Regions from separate parts of the Sphaerisporangium sp. NBC_01403 genome, predicted to be linked through region 1. Evidence: riboswitches for the same ligand, from Rfam matches in the RefSeq annotation. Region 1 holds a riboswitch; each other region holds the start of a gene.

The links. Region 1 has a riboswitch for cobalamin ahead of OG589_RS23235 (ABC transporter substrate-binding protein). Riboswitches for the same ligand answer to the same signal wherever they lie in the genome.
Region 2: another riboswitch for cobalamin. It lies ahead of OG589_RS03000 ((2Fe-2S) ferredoxin domain-containing protein); the one in region 1 lies ahead of OG589_RS23235 (ABC transporter substrate-binding protein).
Region 3: another riboswitch for cobalamin. It lies ahead of metE (5-methyltetrahydropteroyltriglutamate--homocysteine S-methyltransferase); the one in region 1 lies ahead of OG589_RS23235 (ABC transporter substrate-binding protein).
Region 4: another riboswitch for cobalamin. It lies ahead of OG589_RS07075 (ribonucleoside-diphosphate reductase subunit alpha); the one in region 1 lies ahead of OG589_RS23235 (ABC transporter substrate-binding protein).

What each region holds. Positions count from the first base shown of each region.
Region 1 is NZ_CP109534.1:5,168,193-5,173,510, forward strand. It holds gene OG589_RS23230 (FecCD family ABC transporter permease) at 1-570, opposite strand, end outside; gene OG589_RS23235 (ABC transporter substrate-binding protein) at 657-1,604, opposite strand; adenosylcobalamin (AdoCbl) riboswitch at 1,649-1,789, opposite strand; gene OG589_RS23240 (Gfo/Idh/MocA family protein) at 1,852-2,694, opposite strand; gene OG589_RS23245 (cytochrome P450) at 2,777-3,991, opposite strand; gene OG589_RS23250 (phosphotriesterase) at 3,994-4,977, opposite strand; gene OG589_RS23255 (phytanoyl-CoA dioxygenase family protein) at 4,970-5,318, opposite strand, start outside.
Region 2 is NZ_CP109534.1:701,601-706,918, reverse strand. It holds gene OG589_RS03015 (copper chaperone PCu(A)C) at 24-575, shown strand; gene OG589_RS03010 (Dyp-type peroxidase) at 568-1,794, shown strand; gene OG589_RS03005 (superoxide dismutase) at 2,217-2,819, shown strand; cobalamin riboswitch at 3,095-3,287, shown strand; gene OG589_RS03000 ((2Fe-2S) ferredoxin domain-containing protein) at 3,376-3,684, shown strand; gene OG589_RS02995 (ABC transporter substrate-binding protein) at 3,777-4,682, shown strand; gene OG589_RS02990 (FecCD family ABC transporter permease) at 4,679-5,318, shown strand, end outside.
Region 3 is NZ_CP109534.1:2,401,657-2,406,974, reverse strand. It holds gene cobF (precorrin-6A synthase (deacetylating)) at 1-580, opposite strand, end outside; cobalamin riboswitch at 741-948, shown strand; gene metE (5-methyltetrahydropteroyltriglutamate--homocysteine S-methyltransferase) at 1,096-3,423, shown strand; gene OG589_RS10610 (hypothetical protein) at 3,547-3,714, opposite strand; gene OG589_RS10605 (TetR/AcrR family transcriptional regulator) at 3,765-4,400, shown strand; gene OG589_RS10600 (maleylpyruvate isomerase family mycothiol-dependent enzyme) at 4,393-5,187, shown strand; gene OG589_RS10595 (hemerythrin domain-containing protein) at 5,301-5,318, shown strand, end outside.
Region 4 is NZ_CP109534.1:1,627,654-1,632,971, reverse strand. It holds gene OG589_RS07075 (ribonucleoside-diphosphate reductase subunit alpha) at 1-1,185, opposite strand, end outside; cobalamin riboswitch at 1,301-1,499, opposite strand; gene OG589_RS07070 (tripartite tricarboxylate transporter substrate-binding protein) at 1,599-2,561, opposite strand; gene OG589_RS07065 (DEAD/DEAH box helicase) at 2,657-4,996, shown strand; gene OG589_RS07060 (hypothetical protein) at 5,269-5,318, shown strand, end outside.

The DNA.
Region 1 (5,318 bases):
CACCTGGGACCAGTCGCCGCCGATGCCGCCGAGGATCCACGAGTAGATGCGCTGGAGTTGCTCGACCCGGAGCTGCTGCACGAAGGTCTGCAGCGCGGACAGGAAGGAGGCCACCGCCACCCCGGCGAGCACCAGGGTGGACGTGCCGCCGCCCCGGCCCGCCGTGTTGCCGAGCGCGTACGCCAGCAGCACGCCGCCGATCGCCCCGCCGAAGGCGGCGAGCGGCACCAGCCCGTCGACCTGGATCAGCACGATCATCAGGGTCGCGGTGAAGCCCGCTCCGGCGGCGGCCCCGAGCAGGTAGGGGTCGGCGAGCGGGTTGCGGAACACGCCCTGGTACCCCGCGCCCGCGATCGCCAGCAGGCCCCCGACCACCGCCGCCAGCACCACGCGCGGCAGCCTGAGCTGGAACACCAGCCCCCGCTCGACCGGCGACAGCCCGGAGTCCACCGAGACGAACGGCACCCGGTCGAGCAGTTCGAGCACGATGCCCTTGAACGAGACGCCGGCCGCGCCGATCATCAGGCCCGCGACCACGCAGATCACGAGCACGGCGAGGGCGACGGCCAGCGCCGCCGGCCGCGGCCTCGCCGCGCGCGTCGTACCAGGGTCGTGCCGCTTCACTTCGCGCGCCGCTCCAGGTGTGCCACCGGGTCTCAGCCGGCGGCCCCCCTGACCGCCGCGTCGACGATCTTGACGAAGTCGACCACGCGCGGGCCCCAGCGCGAGGCGATGTCGTCGTCGAGGGTGACCACACGGTCCTTCGCGATGGCGGACAGGCCTCCCCATCCGGGCCGCTTGGCCAGGGTCTCCTTGGACTGGCCGCAGCACTTGGTGTCGGCGAGGAAGATCAGGTCGGGGTCGGCCTTCGCGACGAACTCGCTGGAGAGCTTGGGGTACCCCCCGGCGGCGTCAGGAGCCTTGTCGGCGATGTTCGTCAGCCCGAACAGCCCGTAGATCTGGCCGATGAACGTGCTGGACGTCACGGAGTACGGCGTGTTGTCCAGCTCGTGGAAGAACGTGAGCTTCTTGTCCTTGGGCGCGGCGGCGGCGAGCTCGTCGATCTGCCGCTTCATGCCCGCGGCGAGCTCGTCGGCCTTGGCCTTGTTGCCGGTGGCGGCGCCGAGGTCGGCGATCTCGTCGTAGGTCTCGTCCAGCTTGGTGGCGGCGGGTTCGAGCAGCACGGGGATGCCGACCTTGGTCAGCGCGGCCACGATGCCCCCCGTGTCGTTGGCGAGCACCACCAGGTCGGGCTTCTTCGCGATGATGGCCTCGGCGTTGGGCTTGAAGCCGGACAGGTCCGTCTTCGGGGCCTCGGCGGGGTAGGTCGACTGGTCGTCGACGGCGACGACCTGCGGCCCGGCGCCGATCGCGAACAGGCTCTCGGTGGCGCTCGGCGAGAGCGAGACGATCTGGCTGGGCTTCTCGCCGATGGTGACGGAGCCGTTGCCCGCCTGGACGGTGACGGGGAAGCCGGCGGCCTGCGAGGCGGTGGGAGCGGGGGCGGCGGTGGCGGGGTCTGCGGTGCCGGTGGACTGGCCGCATCCGGCCAGTGTCAGCGCACCCAGCAACGCGCCCGCCAGGGCCGTGCGTACGGGCCTCACGAGAGTTCCTCCAGTTGCCGGGAAATCGAGGGACCCGCGTGTTGACGGATCACCCTTTTCCACGAGGGTTGACGACGTCGGCGCGGCATGCAGGCGACCTGGCTCGACCCGAGGGGGTCTCACAGTTGCGGGACAGCGCCGGACTCACACCGGACTTCGCTGCACGCTGCGCGTCACAGGAACGGTATCAACCAATGCCGCAACCGGATACGACGGGTCGAAAGCCGCACAAATCCTGACCGGAGACTCAGGCGAGCTGGGCCTCGGCGGCGCTGATCAACTCCTGGAGGCGGAGCCCGTGGCGGGCGTCCAGCGGGTGGCCGCCGCCCTCGCGCACGGTCTTGGCGAACTCGGCCACCATGTCGGGGAAGACGTCGTAGCCGAGGTCGCCGCCGTCGAGGCTCTCGCTGCCGTGGCGGCCGTAGACGGCCACGTGCGAGGAGCCGTGCTCGACCTGGGCGGCCATGGACAGCGACGCCTCGCTGACCGCGCCGCTCTGGTGCTCAAGAAGCAGCCCGGTCCACCCGAGCGGGTGACCGTGGGCGCGGATGCCGACGACCGGCCCGAGGGCGGCGTCGAGCATGTCGATCATGTGCGGCCCCACGTCGAGGATCGCCCCGCGCTCCTGGCGCCACGGGGAGTCGATGGTGTACAGGGCGCCGGAGATGTTGCGGGCGTACCCGCCGAACGGCTCGATGGCGCGCACCCGTTCGAGGAACGCCTTGGTCGCGGCCGAGTAGCGGAAGGTGAGCACCATCTGGGACGCCACCCCCGCCTCGCCCACGGCGTCGGCGAGGCGCTTGGCGCCGTCGAGGTCGGCCGCGAGCGGCTTCTCCAGCAGCAGCGCCTTGCCCGCCCTTGCCGCCCGCACGGCCAGCTCGGCCTGCACGCCCGGCGGCACGCAGAACGCGACGGCCTCGCAGACCTCGAAGAGCTCCTCGACCCGCTCGTAGACCGGGGCTCCCAGCCGGGCGGCGGCCCTCGGCCTGCGCGCCCACACTCCGGCGAGGCGCGTGTGCGGCCCCGCCGCCAGCGCGGGGGCGTGCACGGCCTCCGCCCACGGCCCGGCTCCGATCAGACCTACCGCCACTGGCTCCACGGCGCTCAGCTCCCCGACGTACCGAACGATTCGTGGCGAGACTAGCCCAACCAGAACCTCGCGCGTGGGGTGATCACCATTCGACCAGAAGCGACGGCAGGCCCCGCCCGACGAGGGACCTGCGGTACGCGATCGGCCCGCCGGGCACCAGCCGCAGGCCGGGCAGGCGACGGCCCAGCACCTCAAGGGCCGTGCGGAGCTGGAGTCGCGCCAGCGCGGCCCCGACGCAGAAGTGGATGCCGTACCCGAACGTCATGTGCGCGTCGGCGTTCTCGCGCCCGAGGTCGAACGTCTCCGGCGCGGGGAAGACGGTCTCGTCGTGCGCGGCCGAGTCGGTGGAGAGCAGGACGAGGGAGCCCTCCGGGATCGTCACGCCGTGCAGCTCGATGTCGGTGAGGGCGTACCGGAAGGAGCCGAGGCTGGAGCCGTCGATGCGCATGCACTCCTCCACCGCGTTCTCCACCAGCCCGGGGGCGAGCGGCCAGGCGTCCTCGCGCAGCAGCCTGAGCACGCTGTTGCCGAGCTGGTTGGGCACGGTGTCGTTGCCGCCGAGCAGGATCGTGGAGATCAGCTCGACGACCTCCCGGTGGGAGAGCTCGGTGCCGATGAGCCCGGTCATCAGCGAGGTGAAGTCGTCGCGCGGAGCGGCGGCGCGCGAGGCCACGAGCTTGTCGACGTAGTCGAGGTACGAAAGGAAGCTGCGCGCGAGCACGATCTGCCGGTCGGGCGGCTGCGGCGACAGGAACAGCATGAACCAGTCCTTGACGTGCTCCTTGACGAACTCCTCGTCCTCCTCGGGCACGCCGATGAACCGGGCGCTGAGCTTGGCCGACGGCACGTGCCCGAGCTCCGCGACGAAGTCGCCCCCGCCCTGCGGCACCACCCGGTCGAGGATGTCCTCGTTGAGCCGCCGGAAGCGCTCCTCCATCGCGGTGACCGCGCGCGGGGTGAAGGCTCTGGACACAGAACGCCGCAGCCGCGTGTGCGTGGGCGGGTCGACGTTGGCCACGAAGCTGGACAGGAAGGACCCGTGGTCGCCGAGCACCTTCCTGGTCTCGGCGGCCAGGCTCCGCGAGATCGTGAGCGACCCTTCGGAGGAGAACCGCCTGGCGTCCCCGTAAGCGGCGCGGACGTCCTCGTGGCGGGTCAGGACGTACGCGTCCAGGTGCTCGCTGTGGAAGACCGGCCGCTCGTGCCTGAGCCTGCGCAGGAAGTCGTACGGCGAGGCGACGTGCCAGTCGGAGGTGACGTCGAAGTCGGTGGCGGTGGCCGGTGAGGTGTTCTGCATGATCACGACCTGGGGGTGAGGATCCTGCGGGGGTTCTCGACGAGCATCTGGTGGATCTGGTCGTCCGTGACGCCGCGCTTGCGCAGTTCGGGAAGGACGTCGCGGGAGATGTGCAGCAGGTGGTAGTTCGGGTGGCGCTCTCGCACGACGTCCTGGTCGAACCGGTCGTTGAAGCAGTAGGAGTCGTGCGACAGCACCATGCGTCCGGCGTGGCCGCGCGCGCACATCTCCGCCACGATGGCGACCCGGTCCTCGAACGAGCTGATCGTCTCGATGCCGAACCTGTCCATGCCGAGGTAGGAGCCCGCCGCGACCAGCTCTTCGAGATAGGCGGGGTCGGTGGAGTCGCCGGCGTGGCCGATGACGACCCGCGACAGGTCCACGCCCTCGGAGGCGAGGAGCCGCTGCTGCTCCAGCCCGCCGCGCGAGGCGCTGTGGGAGTGGGTGGTGATCGGCGCCCCGGTCTCGGCGTGCGCCCGCGCGACGGCCCGGAAGACCCGCTCGCAGCCCGGCGTCATGCCCTGGTGGTCGGAGGCGCACTTGAGGATCGCGGCCTTCACTCCAGTACGGCCGATGCCCTCGGTGATGTCCCTGACGAAGAACTCCGCCAGCCGGTCGGGGCCGCCGAACAGGCTCCCGGGGCCGCGGTTGCCGAAGTACGGCGGCAGGGCGTCGTAGGTGTAGAGCCCGGTGGCGGCGACGATGTTGACCTCGGTCAGCTCGGCGACCCGCTGGACGGCAGGAACGTACCGGCCGAGGCCGACCACGGTCAGGTCGACGACCGTGTCGACGCCCTCGGCCTTGAGCTCGTCGAGCTTGGCCGCCGCCTCCCTGGCCCTTCGCTCCAGGTCCCATCCTTCGGGGATGTCCGGCCAGTTCCACAGGATCTCCGGGCTGAGCCCGAAGACGTGCTCGTGCATGAGCGTGGCCCCGAGGCCCGCCACCGGCCCTCTCACGGTCTCGACCGCCCCGTCGCGGTCAGGCATGGGAGACGACCGGGAACCTCGGGTGGTCGAAGGGCGCGTTCACCCGCAGGCCGAGGCCGTCGGTCTGCCTGTACGGCGTGCCGGTGTAGAGCGCGTCCGCGTCGAAGTAGGTGACCGTGAAGGACAGGCGCGGGGTGTCCCCCCGGTTGGCCCCCGCGCCGTGCACGGTGAGCGAGTGGTGGACGGTCGCGTCGCCCGCCCGCAGGTCGAGGGGTGGCGACAGCTCCAGTTCCTTGAGCCACGGGTGCTGGGTGAGCTGGTCGTCGCCGTCGCGGGTGAAGCTCCTGCCGAGGATGCCGTGCCGGTGTGAGCCGTTGTAGAACCGCAGGCTGCCCATCTCG
Region 2 (5,318 bases), 4.5 Mb from region 1:
TCACAGCACCAGAAGGGCCTTTCATGTTCTCCCGTGTCATCGTCGTCCTCGCCGGCCTCGCCGTTCTCACGGCCTGTGGAGGCGAGCAAAGCGTCTCGCTCCCAGCGGCGGCGCCCACCGTGGCCACGTCGCCCTCGGTCGCGTCGCCCTCGGCCACCGCGGCGGCGCTCAGCATCACCGATCCCTGGGTGAAGACCGCCAAGAAAGGCATGAGCGCCGCCTTCGGCACCATCGTCAACAACACCGGCGCCGCCATCACGGTCGTCTCCGGAGCCACGCCGCTCTCGCCCAAGGTCGAACTGCACGAGGTCGTCCAGGCCGACGGGAAGACGGTCATGCAGCCCAAGAAGGGCGGCTTCGTCATCCCCGCTCATGGTTCGCACGTGCTTGAGCCTGGTGGCGACCACATCATGCTCATGGACGTGGCGGAAGCGGTGAAGCCGGGCGCCGAGATCCCGTTCACCTTGACGCTCAAGGACGGTGGCACCTTCGAGTTCACCGCCCTGGGCAAGGACTTCGCCGGAGGCAACGAGGATTACCAGTCCGGCATGGACATGGGCGGCGGCAATGGCTGACCGGCCGGCCACGGCTTCGCGGCCGGATCCCGCTCCCGGGCTCCGGCTGTCCCGCAGAGGACTGTTCACCGGAGGCGCCGCGGTCGCGGTGGGCGTGGTCACGAGCGGCGTCGCGGCCGCGGCCTCCGCGACGGATGACACACCGCAGGCAGCCGGTGACCCGCCGATCAAGGACGGTACCGCCGTCGAGCCGTTCCACGGCTCCCGGCAGGCCGGGATCGCCACTCTTCCGCAGGCGCATGCCGTCTTCGCCGGGTTCGACCTGCGCGACGGCGTCGACCGTGACGGGGTTTCGCGGCTGATGCGGGTGCTCACCGACGACGCCCGGCGGCTCACCCAGGGCCTGCCCGCGCTCGCCGACACCGAGCCCCATCTGGCGGCCCTGCCGGCGAGGCTCACCGTCACGTTCGGATTCGGCCCCGGCCTGTACGCCGCGGCCGGAGCGGACGGACGGCCCGCCACGCTGCCGGCGTTCACGATCGACAAGCTGGAGCCCCGGTGGACCGGCGGGGATCTGCTGGTCCAGATCTGCGCGGACGATCCCCTGACCGTCGCCCACACGCTTCGGATGATCGTCAAGGACACCCGGTCGTTCGCGACCGTCCGGTGGGTCCAGCGGGGCTTCCGCCAGGCGGCGCACTCCCAGCAGCCGGGACTGACCCAGCGCAACGTGATGGGCCAGCTCGACGGGACCGGCAACGCCGTAGCGGGAACCCCCGAGTTCGAGCGGATCGTGTGGGCGCCCGATGGGGGCACCACATTGGTGTTGCGAAGGATTCGCACGAACCTGGAGAAGTGGGACGCCGCCGACGCCGTGGCCAAGGAATTCACCATCGGCCGGCGGCTCAGTGACGGCGCCCCGCTGACCGGGAACAAGGAACACGACGAACCGGACTTCGGACGGCTCAGCGCCGCGGGTTTTCCCGTCATCTCCGAGTACGCCCACATCCGCCGCGCCCGGGTCGAGGACCCGGGCGTGCGCATCCTGCGGCGCGTCTACAACTACGACGAGGGAGTGACCCGGGACGGTGCGACGGACTCCGGGTTGCTGTTCGCCTCCTACCAGGCCGACATCACCCGCCAGTTCGTTCCCATCCAGAGGCGCCTGGCCGAAGCGGACCTGCTGAACGAGTGGACGACTCCGATCGGCTCGGCGGTCTTCGCCATTCCCCCGGGGTGCGGACCGGACGGCTGGATCGGGGAGACCGTCCTGACGTGATCCGCCGAGGAACCTCTGTGATCATCTTCTGATCACACCGGCGACGTGCCGCCGGCTCGCCTGGCGGCACATCGCCTGTCCCCTCCCCGGCCGGAACCTCGTCCGGGCGGCCGATCCGGCGCCTGTGCCCGCCGCATGGACGCCGAGCCTGGAGTTCCCATGTCCACACCCCCCTCCACCGCGATGTCGCCACGCCTGTCGGCGGTCACGTGCAGGCATGGCCGGATCGATGTCGGCGGGCGGGAGGCACGTGGCGCGGCCGGGTGTGCCAGACGCCGAACGGAGACAGCGTGGGTCCCGCAGCACGGCCGGTCCCTGTTCTGAACTGCTCGCTCCGTCTACACCACATGGACACCACTGCTGCATGGTAGAAGTTATTGCGACAATATTGCAATAAGTTCCGACATGGCGAGGAGCCCACCGTGGGTCAGTACACCCTTCCGGACATGCCCTATGACTACGCGGCGCTGGAGCCGGCGATCACCGGTGAGATCTTGGAGTTGCATCACGCCAAGCACCATGCCGCCTACGTCAAGGGCGCCAACGACTCCCTGGAGAAGCTGGCCGAGGCCCGGGACAAGAGCGAGTTCGGCGGGCTGGTCGGACTGGAGAAGACCTTCGCCTTCAACCTGTCGGGCCACGTCCTGCACTCGATCTTCTGGCAGAACCTCTCCCCCGACGGCGGCGACCGTCCCGACGGCGAGCTGGGCGCGGCCATCGACGAGCACTTCGGCTCCTTCGAGGCGTTCCAGAAGCAGCTCACCACGGCGACCTCGACCGTACAGGGCTCGGGCTGGGGCATCCTGGCCTGGGAGCCGCTCGCCCGCCGCCTGGTGGTCGAGCAGGTCTACGACCACCACGGCAACGTCGGCATGAACACCACCCCGCTGCTGGTCTTCGACGCCTGGGAACACGCCTACTACCTGCAGTACCGCAACGTGCGTCCCGACTACGTCCAGAAGCTCTGGTCCCTCATCAACTGGAACGACGTCATCGCCCGATTCACCGCCGCCAAGGGCGCATGACCCCATGACCGCGGCGCCCGCCGACCGGCCTTCCTTGCATCGCTATCCAACCGGGCGGCCGGGCGCCGCACCCCGCATCCGTCTGCTCGCCCCCGGCGACACCACCCTGTACTTGACGCAGGTGGCCCAGGTGGGCGGGACGGGGCACGCCGGCTGACCTCCTCCGGGCCCGGTGCGTACACATCCAATGCGCACCGGGCCCACTCGTACGCCGATCACAGGTCATGGCAGAGGACCTCACGGTTCCAGGCACTCCATGTAGCTCTTTGCCCGAGATGTCGCGGTTGTGCGACCATGGTCGCTGTAGGCGACGGCGGAACGAGGAAGCCGGTGTGAATCCGGCGCGGTCCCGCCACTGTGATCGGCGAGCGGATCCCGAACAAGCCACTGCCCGCGTGCGGGTGGGAAGGCCGGGACGAGCTGTGACCCGAGAGCCAGGAGACTCACGCGGTCGCCTCCTCAGGGAAATTGGGGCGGATCTCCCCAAGAGAGGACCGTGGTCGTCGTCATGAGCAGGGTCACCGTCTGCCGCGGCTGTTGCTGCGGAACCGGCAAGGTGACGAGCCTGGATCACGAGGAGCCGGTGCGCTTCCTGGGCGAAATCGCCGAGGTACGCGTCACCGAGTGCTTGGACGTGTGCGAGCAGGCCAACGTTGTCGTGGTCCACCCTTCGCCGGCAGGACGCACGATGGGCGGTCGCCCGGTCTGGCTGGGCCTGGTCAACCAACCGGACGCGGCCCGCGACATCGCCGCCTGGATCCGCGCCGGCGGCCCGGGAGTGGCCGAGCCTCCCGAGATCCTCACTCTGCACATCTTCACTCCACCCCGCCGAACCGGCTCTGCCCGGGAAAGGACCCGTCGATGACGAGCCGCCGCTCGCTGCCCTTTCTGCTTCTGCTATCCGCCGCCATGCTGATCTCCGGCTGCGGAGCCGCAGGACAGAGCCCCCCTTCTCCCATGGGCCCCTCAGCGGCGAGTTCGTCGACGGCGGACTTCCCGGTGACCGTCACCAACTGCGGGGTGACCACGACCTACCAGCGGCCACCGCAGCGAGTGGTGACCCTCAACCAGCACACCACCGAGATCATGTTCGCCCTCGGCCTGGAGAAGTCGATGGCCGGCACCGCCTACCTGGACGACAAGATCCTGCCCGAGTACCAGGCCGCCTACCAGGCGGTTCCGGTGCTGGCCAAGGAATACCCCTCGCAGGAGTCGTTGCTGGCGGCCGAGCCCGACTTCGTGTACGGCGGCTTCAAGAGCGCCTTCGACGAGAAGGAAGGCCGCGGCCGGACCGCCCTGGCCGCAGGCGGAATCAATTCCTATCTCAACATCGAAGGTTGCCCGACAGGCCCGGTGACCATGGCCGAGGTCGAGCTGGAGGTCCGGACCATCGGCAAGATCTTCGGCGTCTCCGACCGGGCCGAGCGGCGGATCGCCACCATGCGCGGCGTACTGGACGGCGTCAAGGACAAGATCGACGGAGTGGCTCCGGCCAAGGTGTTCGTCTTCGACAGCGGAGAGAAGACGGCGTTCACCGCGGGCGGCGCCGGGATCGGCAACGAGATGATCACGCTGGCGGGCGGGACGAACGTATTCGGCGATCTGGGCAAGTCCTTCGGGGACGTGTCCTTCGAGCAGGTCGCCGAGCGGGCACCCGACGTGATCGTCATCTACGACTACGGCGACCAGCCGCTGGAGAACAAGAGGAAGTCCCTGCTGGCCAATCCCGCGCTCAAGGACGTGCCCGCGATCAAAAATCAGCGCTTCGCGGTGCTGCCGCTGTCGTCCACGGTACTGGGGGTGCGTGTGCCCTCCGCGGTGGATTCTCTGGCCCGCCAACTGCACCCGGAAAGCTTCGCGTGACCGAGGTCGTCGAAACGGGAGCGGTCGCCGTGGGCCGCCGTGCCCGCATGCCGTATCCGCTGGTCCTCGCGGCGCTCACCGTCGCGGTGGTGGTGGCGGTCACGGCCGGGATCGCGGTCGGCTCGGTACGGCTGCCGCCGGGCCAGGTGTGGGGAATCCTGGCCCACCGGCTCCACCCGGCACTGGCCGAACCGGTCTGGACCCAGGTCCGGGAGACGATCGTGCTGGATGTCCGGCTGCCGCGGATCCTTTTGTGCGGTGTCGTCGGGGCGGGGCTGTCAGTGTGCGGGATGGCCCTGCAGGCGTTGGTGCGCAACCCGCTGGCCGATCCGATGCTGCTCGGGGTGTCCTCGGGCGCGAGCGTCGGCGCGGTGCTCGTCATGGTGTTCCCGGTGTCACTGCTCGGCGCGTTCTCCCTGCCGCTCGCGGCTTTCCTGGGGGCCCTCGCGGCGCTGGTGCTGGTCTACTTCCTGGCCCGCGCCGGCGGGCGGATGACCACCGTGCGGCTGGTGCTGTCCGGGGTCGCCACGGGCGAGGTGCTCTCGGCCGTCGCCAGCTACCTCATCGTCACCTCCGACGACCCGCGCAAGGCCGAGTCCGCGCTGCGCTGGACGCTGGGCGGGCTGGCCGGGACCA
Region 3 (5,318 bases), 2.8 Mb from region 1:
CGGCGAAGGCGCAGTGGGCATCGAGCATGACGACGACGTCGCCGGCCGTCTCGGAGGCGGCTTCGGAGAGCCGGCGGCCGGTGGTGATGCGTACGGGCCGGCCGACCTGGGTCAGGGTGGTGCGGTGCCTGGCCGCCAGGGCGGACACGCTGCTGATCCCGGGAATCACCTCGTAGCCGAACCGCGCGCCGCCTCGGCCCGCAACGTCCTCGATGATGGCCAGCGTGCTGTCGTACAGGCAGGGGTCGCCCCAGACGAGGAAGGCGCCGGTCTGGTCCTCGCCCAGCTCGTGGAGGATGAGCCGCTCGTAGAGGTCGGCGCGGCGCGTGCGCCAGTCCCGCACGGCGGTGGCGTAGGCGGGGCTGGTGCGGTCGCGGTCGGGGTCGCGGGCCTGGACGACGCGGTAGGGTCCCCGGGCGTACTCCTCGATCATGTCCTGCCGCAACCGGATGAGCTCGTCCTTCTCCTCCCCCTTGTCCAGCAGGAAGAAGACGTCGGCCCGCTGGATGGCCTTGACCGCCTGAATGGTCAGGTACTCGGGGTCCCCGGCGCCCACGCCGATGATGAGGATTCTCTTCACAGGGGCAAGTCTGCCGTTCCCGCACGGCCGGCCCACCAGGCGTGCGTGGCGCCGAGTTGTCCGGGGTTGCTCTGTCACCGGGTGCGCGGATCAGGATGTTGGCCTGGGAGCCGGTTGCGCTTAGGCTGGACGCGCAGTCGGTTCGCCCTGCCGGCCAGGCAGTGGCGTCGTAAGAGGGAACCCGGTGCGGAAGCGCTTGCCTGCTCTGCTCGCAAGCTCGTCCAATTCCGGGACTGCCCCGCAGCGGTGAGTGGGAACGACCGCCGTCACACGCACTGGATCCGGATATCGGGTCAGGGAAGCGACGGCCAGTAGGTGCCCGGGCTCGGTAAGCCCCGGCGTGCTCGCGAGTCCGAAGACCTGCCACTGCCCGCGCGCGACCGCGCGCGGCGACGTCGATGGCCTCGAGGGCGGGCCGGCGGACCAGCAGGCTTGCACCCGCACGCGTGCCGATCGGCCGTATCTCCGCCTCTCCGGGGCCGCGATGTCCATACGTGACTCGCGAAGGAGAGTTCGTGGCTGAGATTTCCACCACCCCCTCATCGATCGCCACCGTCCACGGCTACCCGCGTCAGGGGCCGGACCGTGAGCTGAAGAAGGCGATCGAGGGCTACTGGGCGGGCCGGGTCACCGCCGGCGACCTGCGTCGCATCGCCGCGCAGTTGCGCCTGGAAACCTGGCGGCAGCTTGCCGACGCCGGCATCCAGGAGGTCCCCACCGGGGACTTCTCGCTCTACGACCACGTGCTGGACACCACCGTCATGCTCGGGGCGATCCCCGAACGCCACCGCGCGGCCGTCCGGGCCGACGCGCTCGACGGCTATTTCGCGATGGCCCGTGGCACCCAGGATGTCGCGCCCTTGGAGATGACCAAGTGGTTCGACACCAACTACCACTACCTGGTCCCCGAGCTGGGGCCGGAGACCGCCTTCACCGCCGACCCCGCCAAGGCCGTCGGCGAGTTGCGCGAAGCCCTCGCGCTCGGGCACGATCCTCGGCCCGTTCTGGTGGGTCCCATCACCTACCTGCTGCTCGCCAAGCCCGCGCCCGGCGTCGCACAGGACTTCGAGCCCGTCACCCTGCTGGACCGGCTCCTCCCCGTCTACGCCGAGGTGCTCGCGGCCCTGCGGACCGCGGGCGCCACGTGGGTGCAGCTCGACGAGCCCGCCCTGGTCCAGGACCAGCCGCCCGCCGTCCTTGACGCCGTCGCCCGCGCCTACCGGGAACTCGGCGAATTGGAGGGCCGGCCGAAGATCCTCGTGGGCAGCTACTTCGGCCACCTCGGCGAGGCCCTTCCGATCCTGGCCGGCGCGCCCGTCGAGGGCTTGGCCCTGGACTTCACCGGGCCCGCGGCGGCCAACCTGGACCTGCTCGCCAGTGCGGGAGGCCTTCCCGGCAAGCGGCTCGTCGCCGGCGTCGTGGACGGCCGCAACATCTGGATCAACGACCTGGAGGCGTCGCTGGCGACGCTGGCGACCCTGCTGGGCCTGGCCGACCGCGTGGACGTGGCGACCTCCTGCTCCCTGTTGCACGTCCCCCTCGACGCCAGAGCCGAAGCAGAGCTCGAACCGGAGGTCGCCCGCTGGCTGGCCTTCGCCCGGCAGAAGACCGCCGAGGTCGTCACCCTCACCCGGGCACTCACCCAGGACACCCCCGCCATCGCCGACCAGCTCTTCGACAACCGGGCCGCCCTGGCCTCCCGCGCGAACTCGCCGCTCACCCGGGATCTGGCCGTACGGGCCCGCAGCGCGGCCGTCACCTCCGCCGACGCGCGCCGTCCCCAGCCGTACGCCGAACGGGCCGCCGCCCAGCGCGCCCGGCTTGATCTGCCCCTGCTGCCGACCACCACCATCGGCTCGTTCCCGCAGACCGCCGAGCTCCGGGTCGCCCGAGCCGACCTGCGAGCGGGACGCATCGACGCCGCGGCCTATGACGAGCGCATCGCCGCCGAGATACGCGAGGTCCTCGCCTTCCAGGAGCAGGCGGGAATCGACGTCCTGGTGCACGGCGAGCCGGAACGCAACGACATGGTCCAGTACTTCGCCGAACAGCTCGACGGGTACCTGGCCACCCAGCACGGCTGGGTCCAGTCCTACGGCACCCGGTACGTTCGCCCGCCGATCCTGGCCGGGGACATCTCGCGTCCCAAGCCGATGACCCTGGCCTGGACCCGCTATGCCCAGTCCCAGACGAGCCGCCCGGTCAAGGGCATGCTCACCGGGCCCGTCACCATGCTCGCCTGGTCCTTCGTCCGCGACGACCAGCCCTTGGCCGAGACGGCGCGCCAGGTCGCCCTGGCGCTACGGGACGAGGTCGCCGACCTGGAGGCCGCCGGCACCGCGGTCATCCAGGTCGACGAGCCCGCGTTGCGCGAGACCCTGCCCCTGCGCGCCGCCGACCGGCCGACCTACCTGGCCTGGGCCACCGAGGCGTTCCGCCTGACGACCAGCGGCGCCCGCGCGGACACCCAGATCCACACGCACATGTGCTACGCCGAGTTCGGCGAGATCCTGGCCGCCATCGACGACCTCGACGCCGACGTCATCAGCCTGGAAGCCGCACGCTCTCACATGCAGGTGGCCCACGAACTGGCCGGGGCGGGCTACCCGCGTGAGGTGGGCCCCGGGGTCTACGACATCCACTCCCCGCGCGTACCGAGCGTCGAAGAGGTGTCCCTCCTGCTGTCCAAGGGGCTCGACGGCATCCCGGCCGAGCGGCTGTGGGTCAACCCCGACTGCGGTCTGAAGACCCGCGGCTGGCCTGAGGTCCGCGACTCCCTGAACAACCTGGTCACCGCCGCCCGTAAGATCCGAGCCGAAATCGCCAGCCGCATCGCCGGCTGACCTCCTCCAGGCCCGGTGCGCACACCTCCGGTGCGTACCGGGCCCGACGCGATGGCCCGGCACCAAGATCGACAAGGCGTGCGTGGACGTCCCCGGGCACACCATCCACCGCGAGCACGCCGCTCATCCCGAGTACATCGCTCGTTCGCGAAGGAGGACCGTCATGTCCTTCACCCTTGACCCCGAGGTCGCCGAGGCCCTCGCCCCCTTCGCCGCCGCGGCCGCCGACAGCACGCCCCGCCGGTCGGGGACGTCGCCGCCCGCCGCGCCACGCTGGAGGGCGTCTTCCAATCTCCAAACAGGAGTTGACTTGCCTAATGTCGTTAGGTTTTACTAGTGGCATGAGGGAAGATCGTAGGCTCCGTCGGCGCAACGAGACCGTTCAGGAGATCCTCGACACCGCGATCGAGGTCATGGGCGAAGAGGGCGTGGCCGCGCTCAGCCTTGCGGAGGTCGCACGGCGCGTAGGCATGCGCCCACCGTCGCTCTATCAGTACTTCCCGTCGAAGCTGGCCATCTACGACGCGCTGTTCGAGCGCGGGACGCGACAGATGGTCGAAGTCCTGGACCCGTACCTACCGAGGCTCGCCGAGGATCCGCGAAGGGCCATCGCCGCGGGCCAGGAGGCCACCATCGCCTGGGTGGTGGCCAACCCGGTGCTCGCGCAGCTCCTGTACTGGCGACCGGTGCCCGGATTCGAGCCTTCCCCTCAGGCGTTCGGGCCCGCCGTACGGCAGCTGGAGGTCCTGGGTGAGGCGCTGAGGGCGGCTGTGGACGCCGGACAACTGGCGCCTGCCGCCGCGAGCGAGGAGGGCGTCGCCCTCTTCACGGTGCTGATGTCCGGTGTGATCAGCCAGCAGCTCTCCAACGAACCGTCCGCGCCGGCCGGAAAGGGACGCTTCACCCGGCTCACGCCTAAGGCACTGGATATGTTCTTCCGTTACTACGCCGCTGAGAAGGGCGAGCCCGATGAGTGAATCCTTCACGGAAGCCGCGCACCTGCCGCAGACCGACCGCGACCAGTCGGCCGTGATCGCCGAGGCCGAGGGCCGCGCCACCCTCGCGTTGCTCGGAGCGCTTCGCGACGGCGACTGGAGGCGTCCCACCGACTGCGGCGAATGGGACGTGCGCACCATGGTCGCCCACCTCGTCGCCCAGTGCGAAGACAACATCCACCTCGGCACGATGCTGCGGCGGGAACTGGTGGGACGACGCCGATACCCCGGCAAGATCGCTTTGGACGCTCATATGGCCGTGCAGATCGACGACCACGCCGCCGAAGCCGGACCGGCACTGGTCGAACGCTTCGCGCTGCTGTGGCCTCGCGCCGTACGCGCCCGCCGGCAGAGGCCGAGCCCGATGCGCCGCATCAAGATCAACGCTGGCATACCCGGTGTACCGCCGCTGGCCGTCGGCTACCTGCTCGACGTCATCTACAACCGTGACCTGTGGATGCATCGCATCGACCTGGCCCGGGCGGCGGGGCGGCAGATCACCATCGGGGATCACGACCGGCAGATCGTCGAGCAGGTCATCCGCGACCTGGCCCTGGCCTGGTCCGCGGCACCGGTCGTGTTGGAGCTCGCCGGCCCGGGGGGTGGCTCGTGGCTGATCGGCTCGGGCGAGCCGACGGCGGTCGTCCGAACGGACACTGTGGCATACATGCGTGCGTTGTCCGGTCGCGACGACGACGTGCCGCTGGAACTTGTATCCGGCACAGAGGCCGCCCTCACCGTCGTCCGCCAAGCCAAAGTCGTCTTCTAGAACGTACGGGTGCCAAGAATTCGATCCGGCAGTCGGGCTGGAGCGCCGCCCGGCGGACGGGCTGGTGGAGATCATCCAGAGAAACCCTGACCATCCAGAAGGGAGCCGCCTCGATGACGGCGAACAGTGAC
Region 4 (5,318 bases), 3.5 Mb from region 1:
GGTCTCGGCGTCGCTGGTCACCTCCAGGATCTCGGTGCAGAGGTTGGACAGGTGGATGACGTTCTCGGGGCGGGCCGTCTGGTTGGAGGCGCGGTTGGCGGCGTCCTTGAACGTCATCCAGCCGTTGCCGGTCTGCGCGAGGGTGCGCATCATCCGGCCGTACAGGGTGCGCGCGGGAAGCTGCCGGACGTACCGCCCGGCGGCCTCGGCCTCGCGGTACCTGGCGTCGAACTCCTCGCCCCACAGGTCCACCAGCTCGGGGACGTCCTTGGGGTCGAACAGCGACCACACGCCGTCGTCCTCGACCCGGCGCATGAACTCGTCGGGGATCCAGTTCGCCAGGTTGAGGTTGTGGGCGCGGCGGGCGTCCTCGCCGGTGTTGTCGCGCAGTTCGAGGAACTCCTCGACGTCCGCGTGCCACGGTTCGAGGTAGACGCAGGCCGCGCCCTTGCGCCGCCCGCCCTGGTTCACGGCCGCGACGCTGGAGTCCAGCGTGCGCAACCACGGCACGATGCCGTTGGCGTGGCCGTTGGTGCCCCGGATGAGCGAGCCGCGCGCCCGCACCCGGGTCCAGGAGACCCCGATGCCTCCGGCGTACTTCGACAGCCGCGCGATCTGGCCGTACCGCTCGTAGATGGCCTCCAGCTCGTCGCGGGGCGAGTCGAGCAGGAAGCAGGACGACAGCTGCGGGCGCCGCGACCCGGAGTTGAACAGCGTCGGCGAGCTGGGCAGGTACGACAGCGTCGAGATCAGGCGGTAGAGCTCCGCGGCCTCGGCCACCGTGTCGGCGAGCCCGCAGGCCACGCGCAGGAAGAAGTGCTGCGGCGCTTCGAGCACGCCGCGCGTGACGGGGTGGCGCAGCAGGTAGCGGTCGTAAACGGTGCGCAGGCCGAAGTACTCGAAGCGGGCGTCCGCCTCGGCGTCGACCAGGTCGTCCAGAACGGCCGCGTTGGCCCGCACGAACTCCGCCAGCGCGTCCTGGACCAGCCCGGCCTCGTGCGTGGCGGCGATCGACTCCGAGAACGTCCGCACCCCGTGCGCCGCCGCCTCGTCCGCGATCTCCTCGGCCAGCAGACCGGCGGCGATCCGCGAGTTGGCGGGGTCGGTGACGACCCGGGCGGCGGCCTCCTCGATGGCCAGGCGTCTGTCCCCGGCCTGGTACGGCAAATCGCGTGTCACGGTCACGTGCTCTCCCTCGTAGGGCTCGGTTTGCCCGCAGGAGAGCACGCGTCGGAGCACGACCGGCGTGCGCCGCCGAAGCGGGCACGCCGGATACCCCGCCCGCGGCCCTCCCTCGGGGCCTGGACGACATGTCACCGGCAGGTCTTCGGACTCGCGGGCGTCTTCTCACGCCTAGTGGCCGTCGCTTCCCAGGCGTGCGCGGCCTAGTGCTCATGTGACGGCGGTCGTTCCCGCTCACCGCTGCGGGGCAGCCCCGGAATCGCACCGGGTTCCCTCTTACTCGCTCCGAAGAGCGAACCAGCAACAGATCTGGATCCTACATGTAGTGCACGTCGCCGCAACAACCCCTACAGGTTGTGTCAGGGGGCCCTCACCTGATGCCCTCGGGCCCGTATCACACGTTCGGGGGCGGCGTGTCACACCCGCAGGCCGAGCTCGCCGAGCGCCCGGCTCAGGCGGGCCGACTCCACGCGCAGCCACTGCCGGAAGTCCTCGCCCTCCAGGTACAACGGGGTCCAGCCGTTTCGCGCGCACAGCTCCCTCCAGCGCGCCGAGCCCGCGACGTCGTGGCACAGGCCGACGAGGGCGGCCCGGTCGTCGTCGGCCAGGTCGCCCGCGCCGAGGAGTCCGCGCCAGTTGGCGCACGACAGGTGCACGTCGCACTCCAGCAGCGTCGGGGCGTCCACTCCCTGGATGCGGTCGGGCGAGGAGACCGCCAGCACGTGAAGCTCTCCGGCCCGTACGCGCTCACGCACCCCGGCGTGGCCGCCGACCGCCGCCACCACCCGGCCGCCCGCGAGCGCGGTGACCGCCTCGTCGCTGGTCGGGTAGGCCACGTAGTGCAGCAGGCGCGCGTCCAGGCCGAGGCTCTGGGCCAGCATGCCGAACAGCACGTGGTCCATCCCGCCCTCGGCCCTGCCCGCCACCGCCAGCTTGGCCGGGTCGCGCCGCATGGCGTCGGCGAACGCGCCGAACGACCCGAGGCGCGAGGACACCGGGACCACCAGCACCTCCCACTCGCCGCAGAGCCTGGCCAGCGGCGTGGTGCGCGCGAACGCGCCCGAGGGGCGGACGGTCCGTACGGTGCCGACCAGTTCGGGCTGGGCCATGAGGATCTGGTCGGCGCGCCGCGCGCGGGCGAACTCCGCGAGCGCGGCGTGCGGCGGGCGGTTGACCACCTGCATCCGGCCGGCCAGCGCGGCGCGCTCGGCCACGCCCGCGAGGCTCCGCGCGAGCCGGTCGGAGTCGCCCCCGTACGGCCCGGGGACGACCATCGAGAGCCCGGTCGAGGCGAGCGTGCGCGAGCCGGTGGTGGTGCCACATCCGGCGGCCAGCGCGACGAGCCCGGCGCCGAGTGCGAGCACCTCCCGACGACGCATGGTTCACGCCCTTTCCCCCAATATATGACTAAATGCCCATTTCAGCGGGTGTACACACGAGATGCGGAAGGCCGCGCGCCCGGTCGTGTCATCATGTGACCCGGACTGCGGCGGCGGAGGGCGAGAGCGTGGGCGAGCGGGAGGGCACGGCACCCACCGGCAGGGAGGCCAGGGCTCTCCTGCTGGAGGCCGAAGACCTTCTCGCCGCGGCGCGCACGCTGCTCGCCGACCACGCGCGCGCCCGTGACGACGTCCAGCGGGCGCTGTCGTCGCTGCGTGCCGAACTGGCACGCGACGAGCTGGCCGCCATCCCGCTGGCGCGGCTGAAGGACGTCACCGACGGGCGGCTGCGCCTCGGGGCCCTCGAACAGGCCGGGTACACCACGGTCCAGGGCGTGCTGGACGCCTCGGCGTACGAGCTGCAACTGCTGCCCGGCATCGGCGCCCGCACCGCCGCCCAGGTGCACGCCGCCGCCGGGCAGATCGCCCGCGCGGCGCAGGAGACCGTCGCCGTACGCGTCGACGTCGAGCGGCGGGACCCCGGCACCACGGCGCTGCTGGTCGCGCTGAACCGCCTGGTGACCGCCGGTCCCGACCTCCCGCGCGCCCGCGACGCCGCCCTCGGGATCGTCGGGAGGCTGACGCCGCTCCTGCCCGCCGCCCGGCCCGCGCGGGGGCTGCTGCGGATGGCGCTCGCCGGCCGGGACGGCCGTGACCGGGCGCGGGAGGCCGTCGCGACGATCGCCGCCGTGCTCGGCGAGGCCGGCTCCGAGGGCACGCGGCTGCTCCTCGCCCAGGCCGCCGTGGACCTGCTCCGTCCCCCGGTGACCGACGTCGAGGCGTGGATCGACTTCGAGATCCGCGCCCCCGAGTACTACAACCTGCTCGCCGAGATCGCGGCGCTCGAACCCGACCGGGTGGCGTCGGAGGGCTTCCTGCCGAACGAGGTGTCCGCGCGGGTCAACGCGCAGGCGCTGGACGACACCCACCGCAGGGTCTCACTGCGCGGTTACCAGGCGTTCGGCGCGCGCTTCGCCCTCGCCCAGCGGCGGGTCATCCTCGGTGACGAGATGGGCTTGGGGAAGACCATCCAGGCCATCGCCGCGCTCGCCCACCTGAAGGCCGAGGGCCGCACGCACTTCCTGGTCGCCTGCCCGGCCAGCGTGCTGATCAACTGGACCCGCGAGATCGAGACGCGCAGCACGCTCAGGGCCTACCGGGTCCACGGTCCCGAGCGCGCCGCCGCGCTCGCGGAATGGACGCGTAACGGCGACGTCGCCGTGACCACGATCGACGCCCTGCACCGGCTGGAGGTTCCCCCCGAGGTGGCGCTCGGGATGCTCGTCGTGGACGAGGCGCACTACGTGAAGAACCCCGCCGCCCGCCGGTCACAGGCCGTCGCGGGGTGGTGCGAGCGCACCGGCCGGGTGCTCTTCCTCACCGGCACGCCGATGGAGAACCGCGTCGAGGAGTTCCGCGCCCTGGTCGGCCACCTGCGGCCCGAACTGGTCCCCGGCATCCGCGGCAGCGACGCCGCGGCCGGCCCGCAGGCGTTCCGCAGGGCCGTCGCCCCCGTCTACCTGCGCCGCAACCAGCAGGACGTGCTCACGGAGCTGCCCGACCTGGTCCACGTGGACGAGTGGGAGGAGCTCAGCGCGGCCGACACGGAGGCCTACCGCGAGGCCGTGGCCGCCGGGAACTTCATGGCCATGCGCCGCGCCGCGTACGCCGACCCCGAGAAGTCGGCCAAGCTCGAACGCCTCCGCGAGATCGTGGACGAGGCGGCGGGCAACGGGCTGAAGGTCGTGGTCTTCTCCTACTTCCGCGACGTGCTGGCCACCGTTCACGACACCCTGACCGGCAAGGCGGTCCCCGACACCCGGGGCGTCGTCGCTGACGACACCAGGAACGGCCATACCGACGGCACCGTGAACGGCCGTGCCGGAGGGGCCGTGAACGGCCGTGTGCACGGGCCCATCTCGGGAAGCCTCACGGCCACCCGGCGCCAGGAGGTGGTCGACACGTTCACCTCCGCCCAGGGGCACGCGGTGCTGCTCAGCCAGATCCAGGCCGGCGGCGTCGGCCTCAACCTGCAGGCCGCCTCCGTGGTTGTCATCTGTGAGCCGCAGGTCAAACCCACCATGGAGAGCCAGGCGGTCGCCCGGGCCCACCGCATGGGACAGGTGCGCAAGGTCCAGGTGCACCGCATCCTGGCGGCCGACAGCGTCGACCAGCGCATGCTGGAGATCCTGCGCACCAAGAGCAGGCTCTTCGACACCTACGCCCGGCGCAGCGACCTCGCCGAGTCGACCCCGGACGCCGTCGACGTCTCCGAGCAGTCACTGGCCCGCGAGATCGTCCAATCCGAACAGCGACGCCTCTCCCTGACCCCCTCCCCCACGGCGCCCCCGGCCCCCGAACCCGGGGTTGAGTAGCAGCGGCATTCCCCCGCCGCCGGAGCACGGCCGGACCTACGCCACGCCCTCCGGATCCCGCAGGATCCACCAGTGGCCGGCCGGTCCCTTGCTCACCTCGCGGACACGGGTGACCCCCAGGTCCGCCGGCCGGGCCACCACCTGAGTCCCGGCCGGGCACGGATCCCCCGTGCGGGGGACGCGGTTCCCGTGCCGGGGGGAGGTGCCGGTGCCGCCCCGGCGCGATCGTGGGATGCGCGGATCTCCCCGTACTTCCCAACAAAGGGGGCACCTTGTCATCCTCGTCCCTCAACCCATCCGCCCCGGGCGCGAGCCGGCCCGC